Regions from separate parts of the Nocardiopsis sp. B62 genome, predicted to be linked through region 4. Evidence: riboswitches for the same ligand, from Rfam matches in the RefSeq annotation. Region 4 holds a riboswitch; each other region holds the start of a gene.
The links. A riboswitch is a leader RNA that binds a small molecule or an ion and turns the genes downstream of it on or off. The one in region 4 is predicted to bind thiamine pyrophosphate.

Region 1 (3,471 bases), on a different contig from region 4:
CGGCGGTGAAGCACCCGGCGGTGTTGGGCAGCGGGCGGATGCCGTTGCGGTCCAGGACGTCCCACACCGACCCCTGGGTGCCCGGGCTGATCCGGCGCATCGCCACGGTGGTGAGTTCGGTCCCCGACGCCAGGAGCGCCTCCTCCAGGACCTCCAGGGAGGGCGCCCCGCCGGTACCGGTGATGAGGCGGGAGCCGAAGGAGACCCCCGCGATGACGAGCGGGTCCTCCGGGGCGCTTTCCGCGACGGTCACGGACTCGTGCGTCTGTGTCATGGTTCAGCCTCCCTGTACGGCGGTGAGGACGTCCACGCGGTCGCCCGCGCGGAGCGCGGTGTCCGTCCAGGCAGTGCGGCGCACCACCTCGTCGTTGACCGCGACGGCGATCCCCCCGGGGACGGCGCCGTCCCCGGCGTCGGTGAGCGCGCGCACGACCCCGTCCACGGTGGTCGCCGCGCTGTCCTGGGCCTGTCCGTTGATGATCAGTTCCACTGCTACTCCCACGTCTGCTCACGCGTCCATCTGCTGGCTGCGAACCGGCGCGCGTACGGGGGCAGCGCGCCGGTGGTGAGGGCCTCGGCCATGACCTCCCCGGTCACCGGGGCCAGCAGGACCCCGTGCCGGAAGTGCCCGGCGGCCAGGTGTAGTCCGGGGACCCGGGTCGGGCCCAGGAGGGGTTCGTTGTCGGGTGAGCCCGGCCGCAGCCCCACACAGGTCTCGACGACCTCCAGCTCGCTCACCCCCGGGACGAGTTCGCGCGCGTCCCGCAGGACCTGCCAGAGCCCGCCCACCGTCAGGGAGGTGTCGTGGCCCATTTCCTCCTGGGTGGCGCCGACGATCACCTCGCCGTCCGCGCGGGGCACCAGGTAGACGGGGAACCCGCGCACCAGGCCGCGCACGGTGCGGGTGACCAGCGGTGGTTCCCCCGCGGGGACCCGGGCGCGCAACAGTTGCCCCTTGACCGGGCGCAGCGGCGGCACCACGGGTTCGGGCACCCGCACCCGGTCGCCCCAGCACCCGGCGGCGAGCACCACCTGTTCGGCGGGTAGCGCGGAGCCGTCGGCCAGGCGCACGCCCAGTCGCGCCCCGTCGGGGCCGGGGGAGGCGACCTCCTCCGCGTACCCGGAGACCTCGCGCACGCCCGCGCGCTCCCCGGCCCGGGCCAGGGCCAGGAGCAGGGCGCGCGGGTTCACGGAGTGGTCCTCGGGGGCCAGTACCCCGCCGCGCACGCCGGGCGCGAGGGTGGGTTCGAGGCGGCGGCACTCGCGGCTGGTCAGCCGTTGAGTGGGGATGCCCAGGCGTTCCTGGAGGGCGTGCAGGTCGGTGAGGACGGCCAGGTCGTCGCTGTCGAAGGCGACCAGGAGGGTGCCGGTGCGGCGGTGGCCGACGTCGACCCCGCTGGCCTCCTCCAGTTCGGCGACGAAGTCGTCGTACAGGCGCGCGGAGCGCACCCCGATCTCCATCAGCTCCTCCTCACCGAAGACCGCCTCGGTGGCGGGGGTGAGCATGCCCGCGGCGACGGTCGAGGAGGCGCGGGCGGCGGAGGGTTCGGTGACGGGGTCGGGTTCGACGAGGGTGACGGCGAGGCCGCGCTGGGCGGCCCGCCAGGCGGTGACCCGGCCGACGACACCGCCGCCGACCACGACCACGGTAGTGGTGGGATGAATCGTCTTCTGCGGGGGAACGTCGTTGGTGCGCACGGCGCCGTGTTCCACTCCCTTCGCCGGTATGACCCGGATCAGGTTCGTGCGGTCGGAGGCCGCGAGCCTCCCTCTCAGCCGGGTCCACCCGGCTCCCGCGGGACATGTCTGTCCACCCATCGTAGGACAACCCGTCCGGACCGGCCGTGGCGGGGATCTCCCAGGCAGGGAGCCCCCAGGGCGGCGCGATGGTCTCCGGGGCCCGGTCGGGTGTGGCAGATTGGTGAGGTGACACAAAGCGATCGTGAACTCGACGAACTCGTCGGCGAATGGCTGACCCTGCGTGAGGCGGCCGCCCCGCTGGGCGTGAGCCCCAACCGCATCAAGACCCTCATCCGCGAGAACCGCCTGATGGGCGTGGTGCGTGGTGGTGAGCTCTCCATTCCCGCCGCCTTTCTGGACGGCCAGGACCTGGTCAAGGGCCTGCCGGGCACCATCGTGCTGCTGACCGACGCCGGATTCTCCACCGGGGAGGCCCTGCGTTGGCTGTTCACCCCGGACGACACCCTGCCGGGCACGCCGATCCAGGCCATGCGCGAGAACCGGGGCACCGAGGTCCGCCGCCGGGCGCAGGGCATGGCCTTCTGAGCCGTCCACGGCCCGGGGACGCACCACCTCGGTGACGTCCCCGGGCCGTTGGTTATGGTGGGGCGCGTGAGGACGAGCCACGGAACCAGCCTGCGCGAGCGCCTGGACGCATCCCTTCTGTACCTGTGCACCGACGCCCGGACCGGGAGCGGTGATCTCGCGGAGTTCGCGGACGCCGCCCTGTCCGGCGGTGTGGACATCATCCAGCTCCGGGACAAGGGGCTGGAGGCGCGCGGGGAACTGGCCGCCCTGGAAGTCCTGAGGGAGGCGTGCGAACGCCACGGCGCCCTGCTCGCGGTCAACGACCGCGCCGACATCGCCCGCGCGGTGCGCGCCGACGTACTGCACCTGGGCCAGCGCGACCTGCCGGTACCCCTGGCCCGCGACGTCATCGGCGCCGACCCCCTGATCGGCCGCTCCAACAACGACCCCGAGGCCGCCGCGCGATCGGCGGAGGAACCCGGGAGCGACTACTTCTGCGTGGGCCCGACCTGGGCGACCCCGACCAAGCCGGGACGCCCGGCGGCCGGGCTCGAACTGGTGGAACGCGCGGCCGCGCTGGGCACCGACCGGCCCTGGTTCGCGATCGGCGGCATCGACCTGGAGAACGTGGACCGGGTGCTGGACGCCGGGGCCACCCGCGTGGTCGTGGTGCGCGCCGTCACCGAGGCGCAGGACCCGCGAGCGGCAGCCAGCGCCCTCAAGGCCAAGCTCACCGCGCGACTCGCCTGAACGAACACCGACGGCCCCGGGACCCCGCACGGGACCGGGGTCGCTCCATGCCCCGCCCCTCCCAGGGGCGTCTTCGAGCCGGCGACCGCACGGGGCCAGGGCGTGGTTCTCGGGTGCCTTCGCCGACGGCGGCCTGGCCGCCAGCGCACCGTAGGAGTTGGTGGGGCGGTGGTGGGCGACGTCGGGGCGGATCGATCCAGAAGAAGGGCCCTGTGTGTCCCCTCTTGGACGCACCGCCGGTGGCGGCGCGGCCGCCATCGATGTGAGCGTCCGTCTCCCCTGCTGTGCGCTGCCACGCGGGCTCCGCGGTGTCGCACGGTGGGACCCGACCGGGTGGCTGTCCGAGCTTCAACGGCGCACAGGCACATCCCGGTGGTGACGCGAGGACACCGGGCCGCAGGCGTCCGTCGAGGTTGGCGGCGGGTGGCGGGCGGGAGGAATGGTCCGGCACGA
Region 2 (3,471 bases), on a different contig from region 4:
GGACAGTTTCGCGGGGTCGCCCGGAAGCTTCGGCGACCCGAAGACCGAACCGGCGGAGCAGAGGGGCGACGACGGCGACGACGACGGGGGCGGCGACGACGGCGACGAGGAGGCCTAGGGCGTCCGGGGGTCCGCGCCCCGGTCCGGTGGTCGTGCGGGAACGGCGATCACGCGACCGGGGCGCGGACCCGTGTGGCGGGCCTCGCCGTCATCGTGTTCTCACAATCCGTGGTTGGGGATCTTGACAGGTCTAGACCAGCCTTGCTTAGGTGACGTCACCCCCTGCGGCGCGCGGTCGGACGCAGCGCCGCACCCTAGGAGTGTGATCACGTGATCCGACGTCTCCTGAGTCAGCTCGCCGCGCTGGGCGCGATCGCGGCTGTGCTCGTTACCCTCCCCGCCACGGTCGCGCAGGCCGCCACCTGCGCGACCGCCTGGAGCTCCTCCGCCGTCTACACCGGCGGCGGCCAGGTCTCCTTCGAAGGCCGCAACTACACCGCCAAGTGGTGGACGCAGAACGAACGTCCCGGCACCTCGGACGTCTGGTCCGACCAGGGCGCGTGCGGCACCGACGGAGGCGGGGAGCAGCCGGGCCCCAGTGACTTCGTGGTCAGCGAGGCCCAGTTCAACCAGATGTTCCCGAACCGGAACTCCTTCTACACCTACGCCGGCCTCACCGCCGCCCTGAGCTCGTACCCGGGCTTCACCAACACGGGCAGTGTCGAGGTGCAGCGACGGGAGGCGGCCGCGTTCCTCGCCAACGTCAGCCACGAGACCGGTGGACTGGTGCACATCAAGGAGACCAACGAGGCGAACTACCCGCACTACTGCGACTGGGGCCAGCCCTTCGGCTGCCCGGCCGGACAGTCCGCCTACTACGGCAAGGGCCCGATCCAGCTGAGCTGGAACTACAACTACAAGGCCGCTGGTGACGCCCTCGGCATCGACCTTCTGAACAACCCCTACCTGGTCGAGCAGGACGCCGCGATCGCCTGGCGGACCGGACTCTGGTTCTGGAACACCCAGCCCGGCGCCGGAACGATGTCGGGGCACACCGCCATCGTCGGCGGTCACGGCTTCGGCGAGTCGATCCGCTCCATCAACGGCTCGATCGAGTGCAACGGCGGCAACCCGGGACAGGTGCAGAGCCGCATCAACACGTTCACGCACTTCACCCAGATCCTCGGCACCACGACGGGGTCGAACCTGAGCTGCTGACCCCCGGGTGCGTCAGGCACCCGTGACGGCACTCCGAGCGGGGGTGCGACCGGCGACCACCGTCGGGCGCGCCCCCGCTCCGGCGTTCCCGAAGCCGGTCCGAGCCCCTCCGAGACCCCTCCGGGGCCGGTGCGTTCGCGTCCCACAGGTGGGAAGGTCTTCACCAATCGTCACGTTTGCACCATAATGGAGGCAATCCGACAGGGGAGCGCGTGAGCGCTGAGAGTGCGGCACCCGGCCGCAGACCCTTACACACCTGATCTGGGTCATGCCAGCGAAGGAAGTCATAGGAAACCGCCATCGCGGCGTGCGCGTGCGCGCGCCCGGCTGGCGCTCTTGGCCACATGGGCCCTCGTCACCCCGACGAAGGGACATCAACCACCATGAGTACCGAAAGCGACCGTGAGACCGGTCCCGGAACCGCCGCCCGGCCCACGGGCACCGTCCAGGAGGTCCTGGCGAAGTTCCGGAGCTGGCGCACCGTCGACATCGTCGTGGCCGCCGTGATCGGCGTCGCGGTCGGCGTCGTCTTCTGGCTGTGGAACATCGTCTGGTCGGTCACCACACCGCTGTTCGTCGCCTTCCCGCCCGGGCAGGCCGTCGTCTACGGCATGTGGCTGATCTCCGGTGTGCTCGGCGGCCTCATCATCCGCAAGCCCGGAGCGGCCCTGCTGACCTCGATCGCGGCCGCCTCCGTCTCGGCCGTGCTGGGCACCCAGTGGGGGATCATGGTCGTCCTCGACGGCGCCCTCCAGGGGCTGCTGCCCGAGCTGGTCTTCCTCGCCTTCGCCTACCGGCGCTGGAACATGGGCGTGGCCGTGCTCGCAGCCGCCGTCGCCGGGCTCTCCCCGGCCATCCGGGACAACATCGCCTACAACGTCACCTGGCCGATCGAGTACCAGCTCACCTACGGGGTGATCGTGGTCCTCAGTGCGGCGGTCATCGCGGGTGTGGGCGCCCGACTGCTCACCACGGCGCTGGCCCGGGCCGGTGCGCTGGCCCCCTTCCCCTCGGCCAGGGGCTGACCCGTGACCCGACCCGACACAGGCGGTGCGCGCGTCGAACTCTCCGGCTGGGGATGGAAGCACGCGGGCCGCGACGACCACGCCCTGCGCGGGGTGGACCTGACCGTCGAACCGGGGGAGCGGGTCCTGCTGCTCGGCGCCTCGGGCGCGGGCAAGTCCACCCTGCTGCACTCCCTGGCCGGGCTCACCGGTGAGGACGGCGCCATCAGCGGCGAGCAGGAGGGGTCGTTGCTGGTGGACGGTGTCCCCGCCGACCGTGGCCGGGGCGGCGTTGGGCTGGTGAGCCAGGACCCCGAGACCCAGCTCGTGATGGCCCGCGCCGGGGACGACGTCGCCTTCGGGCTGGAGAACCTGGGGGTGGACCCCGGGCTCATCTGGCCGAGGGTCGAGCGCTCCCTGGCGGAGGTCGGCTTCCCCTACGGCCTCCGGCACTCCACGGGCGCGCTCTCCGGCGGCGAGAAGCAGCGTCTGGTGATCGCCGGAGCGCTGGCCATGCGGCCGCGCCTGCTGCTCCTGGACGAACCCACCGCCAACCTCGACCCGGCCGGTGCCTCGCTGGTCCGCGACCTGCTCTCCCGCCTGCTCGGCGAGACCCGGGCCACCCTCGTGCTGGTCGAACACCGGGTGGCCGACGTCGTGGACCTGGTGGACCGGGTGGTGGTGGTCGCACCCGGCGGGGGAGTGATCGCGGACGGCACCCCGGCACGGGTGTTCGCCGAACACGGTCGTTCCCTGGCCGAACAGGGCGTGTGGATCCCCGGCAACGAGCCCGCCCCCGAACTCACGCCCGGACCTGGCGGCGGACTGCTGGTGGAGACCGTGGACGTCACCGCCCGCACCCCCTTCCAGGTGGGCGTGCGCGCCGCGCCCCGGCGCACGGTGCTCGACGACGTGAACGTCACCGTGCGCGCGGGGACCGCGACCGCGCTGACCGGGCCCAACGGGGCTGGCAAGTCCACGCTCCTGACCATGCTGGCCGGGCTGTCCCGCCCACACCGGGGACAGGTGCTGCCGCGCGGTCCGCTGGCCGAGTCGGACCGGCGTCCGCTGGTTCGCTGGCCTGCACGCCGTCTGGCCCGCCACGTGGGCACGGTCTTCCAGCACGCCGAGGACCAGTTCGTCACCGCCACGGTCCGCGACGAACTCCGCTTCGCGCCGCTGCGGGCCGGGATGGGAGAGGCCGAGACCGACGCCTGGGTGGGCGAACTGATGGAGCGGCTGCGGCTCA
Region 3 (3,471 bases), on a different contig from region 4:
CCCCCGAGTCGTTCGACGGGGTGATCGCGGACAACCGGGTGTTCTCCCGGCACCTGGCCACCGAGTCGTCGATGTCCGAGGTGGCCCGGGTGCTGCGTCCTGGCGGACGGGTGCTGGTCTGCGTGGACTCCGTGGTCCTGGGCATGGCGCTGCTGGCCGAACAGGACGCCTGGCCGGAGCTGAGCCACGCGCCCAGCGCCGACGTGCTCCTGGTGCCCTGGCCGGACGGTTCGATCACCCGCTGCTTCACCGCCGAGCAGGTCACGGAGATGGTCACCGAGGCCGGGCTCGAACTGGAGTGGATCAAGCCGCGCACGGTGTTGTCGGCGTCCACGGTCGAGATGATGCTGGCCCGCGATCCCAGGTCCATGGCGCGGCTGGTCGAGATGGAACTGCACGCGGCCGATTCCGACGACTACGTCGGCGTCCACCTGGTCGCCAGCGCCCACAAGCCCGAGTAGCCGGGCCCGGCGCCGCTCCTGTTGCTTCTGGTGGGTGTGAAGCTGGTGGTACCGCCGGTGCCACCGGTGCTGCTGTGACTCTGGGCGATGGCCGGCGGGCCCGACACACCCTGCGGTGTGACGGGCCCGGGACGGGCGCTCCCTAGTCGGCGAGCGGCAGGTAGACGCGGTTGCCGCCGTCGGCGAACTCGGCGGACTTGTCGGCCATGCCCTTCTCGATCGCCTCGACGGTGTCCAGGCCGTTCTCCTCGGCGTACCTGCGCACGTCCTGGGAGATCTTCATCGAGCAGAACTTGGGCCCGCACATCGAACAGAAGTGCGCGGTCTTGGCCGGTTCGGCGGGCAGGGTCTCGTCGTGGAAGGCCTGAGCGGTCTCCGGGTCCAGGGACAGGTGGAACTGGTCCTGCCAGCGGAACTCGAAGCGCGCCCTGGACAGTTCGTCGTCCCACTCCTGGGCGCCCGGGTGTCCCTTGGCGACGTCGGCGGCGTGGGCGGCGAGCTTGTAGGTGATGACGCCGGTCTTGACGTCGTCGCGGTTGGGCAGCCCGAGGTGCTCCTTGGGGGTCACGTAGCAGAGCATCGCGGTGCCGTGCCAGCCGATCTGCGCGGCTCCGATCGCGGAGGTGATGTGGTCGTAGCCGGGGGCGACGTCCGTGGCCAGGGGGCCGAGCGTGTAGAACGGCGCCTCACCACACAGCTCCTCCTCCAGGCGCACGTTCTCCCTGATCTTGTCCATCGGCACGTGGCCGGGGCCCTCGATCATCACCTGCACGTCGTGCGATCGGGCGATGTGGGTGAGCTCGCCCAGGGTGCGCAGCTCGGCGAACTGGGCCTCGTCGTTGGCGTCGGCGATGGAGCCGGGGCGCAGGCCGTCGCCCAGGGAGAACGTGACGTCGTAGCGGCGCAGGATCTCGCACAGCTCCTCGTAGTGGGTGTAGAGGAAGCTCTCCCTGTGGTGGGCCAGGCACCACGCGGCCATGATGGAGCCGCCGCGCGAGACGATGCCGGTGACGCGGCGGGCGGCCAGCGGCACGTACCGGAGCAGGACGCCCGCGTGGACGGTCATGTAGTCCACGCCCTGTTCGGCCTGCTCGATGATGGTCTCCCGGTAGATCTCCCAGCTCAGCTTCGTGGGGTCGCCGTTGACCTTCTCCAGTGCCTGGTAGATCGGGACGGTGCCGATGGGCACCGGTGAGTTGCGGACGATGCGTTCGCGGGTCTCGTGGATGCGCTTGCCGGTGGACAGGTCCATCACGGTGTCGGCGCCCCAACGTGTGGCCCACACCATCTTCTCGACCTCCTCGGGCACCGAGGAGGTGACGGCGGAGTTGCCGATGTTGGCGTTGATCTTCACAAGGAAGTTCTTGCCGATGATGGTGGGTTCGGACTCGGGGTGGTTGCGGTTGACCGGGATGACCGCGCGGCCGATGGCGACCTCGGCGCGGACGAACTCGGGGTCGGCGCCCTCCCGGGCGGCCACGAAGCGCATCTCGGGGGTGATGGTTCCGGCCCTGGCGTGGGCCAGCTGGGTGGTCGCCCCGTCGACGGGGTCCAGTGCCCACGTCTCGCGGGTGCGCGGGAGCCCCTGGTGGACGTCGATGCGTGCGTTGTCGTCGGTGTAGGGGCCGGAGGTGTCGTACAGATCGAAGTGGCTGCCGTTGCTGAGATCCACCCGGCGGCGCGGGACGCGGAGGGTGGTGCCCTCAGGGGTGGTGATCTCGTCGTGGACCTTGCGAGATCCCATGATGGGACCTGTGGTCACCCGGTGCTCGTCGGCGGTGGAAACGTCACGACCGTCGATAGCCGTCATGGCATGCCTCCCTACGTCGGAATTACCCGAACAGGTTCTGCGGTCGGCGACACCCTTGAGTCGCCCTCTCAGCCCGCCATGGCGCGAGCTCCCGCGTTGCGTATTCACATGTGCGCACGTCGAACGTGCCGGGACACCTCGATCACGGTGTCCAGGGCCCGGGGAAGCACTCCCCCGTGGCCTCGCACACCATACACAGGCCGTCCCCGGCCCTGTCCAGCCTCACCGGGGTCAGAAAAGTGTCTCCGGTTCGCCGCGGCCGGAGTCCTCGGCCGGTTCCAGCAGGTGGGGACCGTTGTTCTTGACGCTGTTGACCTCGGTGGAGACCTCGTCCACCGAGAACCGGTCCACCGGGGAGTCGTCCAGCACGTGGGCCAGCTCCTCGGCGCCGGTGGCGGGGTCGAGCCAGACGGACCAGTCCTCGCGCGGCACCACGACAGGCATGCGTTCGTGGATGTGGGCGAGTTCGGGGGCGGCCTCGGTGGTGATGACCGCACAGGTCCACAGCCAGGCGTCGGGGTCGCTCGGGTCGTCGACCTCGGGGTCACGCCAGCGCTCGAAGATCCCGGCCAGGGCGAGCGGTTCGTCTCCGGAATAGTGCACGGAGAAGGGCTTCTTGGCGGCCTTGGCCTTGCGCCTCTTGTGCTGTGGGTCGGTGGCGGGAGAGGTGCTGGCCTCGGTGGTGCCGTCCTTGTTGAGCAGCTGCCACTCGTAGTAGGCGTCGGCCGGGAGGAGGCACCGGCGGTGCCGGTAGGCGGTGCGGAAGGCGGGCCTGTCCGCGACCGTCTCGCCGCGCGCGTTGATCATGCGGTAGCCGACGTTGCGGTCCCTGGCGCCGCCGGGAACAAGGCCCCAGCGCATCGTGTGCAGGGAGCGCGGCCCCGGTTCACCGGAGGTGCCCCCCTGGGGCGGCGGGCCGAGCACGGCGTACACCGGGCTGCCCGGCGCGATGTTGTAGTCCGGGTCGAGCTCCTCCAGCGGCGGCCAGGCGCGCGGGTCCCCCGTGCCGTCCTGGGCCTCCTCGGGGAGGGCGAAGGCCAGCTGGAGCTGGTGCACGTTCCTGGACTGGGCATAGCGACCGCACATGGGTGGAATCCTATGCGATCCGCCCTTCCGGGACCCCGGGATCACCGTCCGTCCCGTCCGTCCCTGCGGTCCCGGTCTCCGCGCCGGAGAGCCGGACGACCAGTGCCCCGACCA
Region 4 (3,471 bases):
CCGCCGTTCCGAGCTCGCACCTGTCCGGTTCGCTCCGGAACTGATGCCGTGCTCCGCGGCCCCTTCGTCACGATCTGTTTTCGGACTAAGGACCGTGCGGGCTGATACCTGGCCAAAACCCCGGTTCTCGGGGCGCTCGGACGCCTTCACCCCGTCCGGCGCCGCTAGAATTGGCGCTGCCCGGCCCGGGGCCTGACGGCGCTCCTCCCCCATCGCACGGCCCGGGCGGCAAACATCCGCGCGGCCGGACATCGGACCGGTGGAGGTCGTCCCCGCGACCCGCGCGGTACAAGCACCCCTTTGACCCCGCCGGTCGAGCGCTCACGCGCGACCGGTGGCCCCATCAGGACGGAGGACGGCGCCCCCTCCCGGGAAGCTCCCGGGCCCGCGCCCGACAACATGGCCAAGTCAGTAGGCTCCTACATCTTCAACGCGGTGCGCGGCGGGGCCGTCGGCACCTCCGAGGCTCTGCCCGGCATCAGCGGCGGCACGGTCGCACTGATGGTCGGCCTCTACGACAAGCTGATCGGTGGCGCGGGCCACGTGGTCAGCGGCATCAAGCGCTACGTCACGGACGTGCCCCGGGGGCGTGGCAAGGAGCGGGCCCAGGAGCAGTTCCGCCAGGTGGACTGGAGCGTCCTCGTCCCCGCCCTCATCGGCATGGGCGTCGCACTCATCCTGGCCGCCATCTTCCTCGCCCCGCTGGTGGAGGTCTACGAGCAGTACGCCTACGCGCTGTTCTTCGGCCTGGTCCTGGCCTGCCTGTGGATCCCCTACACCGGTGCGGGCAAGAAGTGGAAGGCCTGGCACTACGGGGTCGCCCTCGTCTTCGCCGTGCTCGCCTTCCTGCTCACCGGACTGCCCGGCGCCAACCTGCCCACCCACCCGGTGATCGTCTTCTTCGCCGCGGCCGTCGCGATCTGCGCCCTGGTGCTGCCGGGCCTGTCGGGCTCGTTCATCCTGCTGACCCTGGGCCTGTACGAGCCGACCATGGCCGCCCTGCGCGGGGCCGACCTGCCCTACATCACGGTCTTCGTGCTCGGCATGATCACCGGCCTGGCCCTGTTCGTGAAGGTGCTCCAGTTCCTGCTGGAGAACCACCACCACATCACCCTCGTGGTGCTCACCGGTCTGATGGCCGGTTCGCTGCGTGCGCTGTGGCCGTGGCAGGACGAGAACCGCGACCTGCTTCCGATGACCGACGTCCCCGTGACGATCGCCTTCGCCGTCGGCGGCTTCGTGGTGGTCGTCGGCATGATCATCTGGGAGCAGCGCAAGCACGCCCAGCAGGCGCGGGTGGAGACCCACCACCACAACGTCACCGTCTGACCGCGCGCGGAGGGACGGTCCGCCCCGGCGGACCGTCCACTACAGTCGGAAACACCACAAACCAACAGTGATGCCGGGGCCGCGAGGCCCCGGTGGCGCGGGGTGCCGGAGAGACTCCTCCCGGCTGAGAGCACACCCGTCGAACCTGCCCTAGTTCGTACTAGCGAAGGAACGCCAATGAGCGCGTACAACGTCGTGTCCATCGCCGGAAGCGACCCCAGCGGGGGTGCCGGTGTCCAGGCCGACCTGAAGTCGTTCTCCGCCCACGGGGTCTTCGGGATGACCGTGGTGACGGCGTTGACCGCCCAGTCCACACGCGGGGTCACCGGGGTACACGGTGTCCCCGCGTCCTTCGTCACCGACCAGATGGACACCCTGTTCACCGACGCGACCGTGCACGCGGTCAAGGTGGGGATGCTGTCCACGTCCGAGGTCACCGAGGCCGTCGCGGCCGCCGTGGACCGCTACGAACTGCCGAACGTGGTCGTGGATCCCGTGATGGTGGCCAAGAGCGGTGACCGCCTCCTGGAGAGGTCGGCGATCGAGGCGCTGCGCACCGTCCTGCTGCCGCGCGCCGACCTTCTCACCCCCAACCTTCCCGAGGCCGCCGACCTGCTCGGCGAGACCGAGGCCACCAGCCTGAAGGAGATGCGCGGGCAGGCCGAACGCCTCCTCGAACTCGGTCCGCGCCGCGTCCTGCTCAAGGGCGGCCACCTGCCCGGTGAGGAGAGCGTCGACCTGCTGGTCGACGGGGTCTCGGAGCCGGTGGAGTTCCGGTCCGAACGCGTGGCCACCCGCAACACCCACGGCACCGGCTGCACCCTCTCCTCCTCGATCGCCGCCCTGCTCCCCCAGCGTCCGGACGCGGTGACCGCCGTGGCCGACGCCAAGGCCTACCTGACCGAGGCCCTGCGCCGCGCCGACGAGATCGACGCCGGCGGCGGCCAGGGGCCGGTGCACCACTTCCACGCCTGGTGGTAGCGGACCGGCGCCACGCGAAGGGGGGACCGGCCGTTGCGGCCGGTCCCCCCTTGTCGTCGGCCCGGGGACCCGTCCCCCGGCCGAGCGCGGACTACTTGTTGACGTCGTCCATGATCACGTCCGGGTTCCGCCACTCGGGGTGGCCGAAGAACTTCCGTGTCTCCGCGACCACCACCGGGGAGAGCAGGATCAGACCCACCAGGTTGGGCAGCGCCATCAGACCGTTGGCGATGTCGCTGAACAGCCAGACCGACTCGATGCTGGCGGTCGCGCCGACGTAGACGACCGCGATGAAGACCAGCCGGTAGGGCAGGACCAGGAAGCGCTTGCCCTTGGCCAGGTACACCATGCAGCGTTCACCGTAGTACGACCAGCCGAGGATGGTCGTGTACGCGAAGATCGCCACCGCGCAGGCGATGAAGACCACGCCGAAGGAGCCCAGGGCCGGGCTGAGCTGGCCCAGGCCCTGCTCCATCGAACCGGAGGTGAGCAGGACACCCTTGTTGTCCGGGTCGTACCCGGCGCTCTCGGGGGCGTTCCACAGGCCGGAGGTGATGATCATCAGGGCGGTCAGGGTGACCATGATGATCGTGTCGATGAAGGTCTGCGTCATCGACACCATGGCCTGCCGGACCGGCTGGGTGGTCTTGGCCGAGGCGGCGGCGATGGCGCCGGTGCCCAGACCGGACTCGTTGGAGAAGATGCCCCGGGCGACACCGGTGCGGATGACCAGCATGAGCGCGGCACCCGCGAATCCGCCCGCGGCGGAGGTCCCGGTGAACGCGTCGGTGAAGACGAGCTGGAAGGCGGGGAGCAGCTGGTCCCAGTTGATCATCAGGACCAGCAGGTTCATGAAGATGAACCCGATGATCATGAACGGCACGATCGCGGAGGCGAACCGGCCGATGCTCTTGATGCCGCCGAGGATGACGATGGCGACGAGGACCATCAGGACGACACCGATGATGCGGGGGTCGATGCCGGTGATGTTGTTGATGGAGCTGGAGACGGCCTCCGCCTGGGTGCCGTTGCCGATGCCGAAGGCGGCGATGGCGCCGAAGACCGCGAAGGCCCCGCCGAGGAAGACGCCGAGGCCGCCGGGCAGACCGTGGCGGAGGTAGTACATCGGGCCGCCGGCCTGCTCGCCCTTCTCGTCCCTGG

Region 1: another riboswitch for thiamine pyrophosphate. It lies ahead of thiO (glycine oxidase ThiO); the one in region 4 lies ahead of thiD (bifunctional hydroxymethylpyrimidine kinase/phosphomethylpyrimidine kinase).
Region 2: another riboswitch for thiamine pyrophosphate. It lies ahead of KBX21_RS10475 (ECF transporter S component); the one in region 4 lies ahead of thiD (bifunctional hydroxymethylpyrimidine kinase/phosphomethylpyrimidine kinase).
Region 3: another riboswitch for thiamine pyrophosphate. It lies ahead of thiC (phosphomethylpyrimidine synthase ThiC); the one in region 4 lies ahead of thiD (bifunctional hydroxymethylpyrimidine kinase/phosphomethylpyrimidine kinase).

What each region holds. Positions count from the first base shown of each region.
Region 1 is NZ_JAGPXK010000037.1:24,019-27,489, reverse strand. Features, by position in the region: gene KBX21_RS24570 (thiazole synthase) at 1-274, opposite strand, end outside; gene thiS (sulfur carrier protein ThiS) at 278-490, opposite strand; gene thiO (glycine oxidase ThiO) at 493-1,698, opposite strand; TPP riboswitch at 1,697-1,807, opposite strand; gene KBX21_RS24555 (Rv2175c family DNA-binding protein) at 1,927-2,286, shown strand; gene thiE (thiamine phosphate synthase) at 2,353-3,018, shown strand.
Region 2 is NZ_JAGPXK010000007.1:107,332-110,802, forward strand. Features, by position in the region: gene KBX21_RS10465 (transglycosylase domain-containing protein) at 1-118, shown strand, start outside; gene KBX21_RS10470 (glycoside hydrolase family 19 protein) at 331-1,218, shown strand; TPP riboswitch at 1,411-1,518, shown strand; gene KBX21_RS10475 (ECF transporter S component) at 1,602-2,243, shown strand; gene KBX21_RS10480 (ABC transporter ATP-binding protein) at 2,247-3,471, shown strand, end outside.
Region 3 is NZ_JAGPXK010000027.1:60,118-63,588, reverse strand. Features, by position in the region: gene KBX21_RS22335 (class I SAM-dependent methyltransferase) at 1-461, shown strand, start outside; gene thiC (phosphomethylpyrimidine synthase ThiC) at 604-2,271, opposite strand; TPP riboswitch at 2,261-2,376, opposite strand; gene KBX21_RS22325 (SOS response-associated peptidase) at 2,503-3,357, opposite strand; gene KBX21_RS22320 (MFS transporter) at 3,368-3,471, opposite strand, start outside.
Region 4 is NZ_JAGPXK010000015.1:72,144-75,614, forward strand. Features, by position in the region: gene KBX21_RS17195 (acyl-CoA synthetase) at 1-44, shown strand, start outside; gene KBX21_RS17200 (DUF368 domain-containing protein) at 400-1,329, shown strand; TPP riboswitch at 1,418-1,518, shown strand; gene thiD (bifunctional hydroxymethylpyrimidine kinase/phosphomethylpyrimidine kinase) at 1,507-2,310, shown strand; gene KBX21_RS17210 (sodium:alanine symporter family protein) at 2,402-3,471, opposite strand, start outside.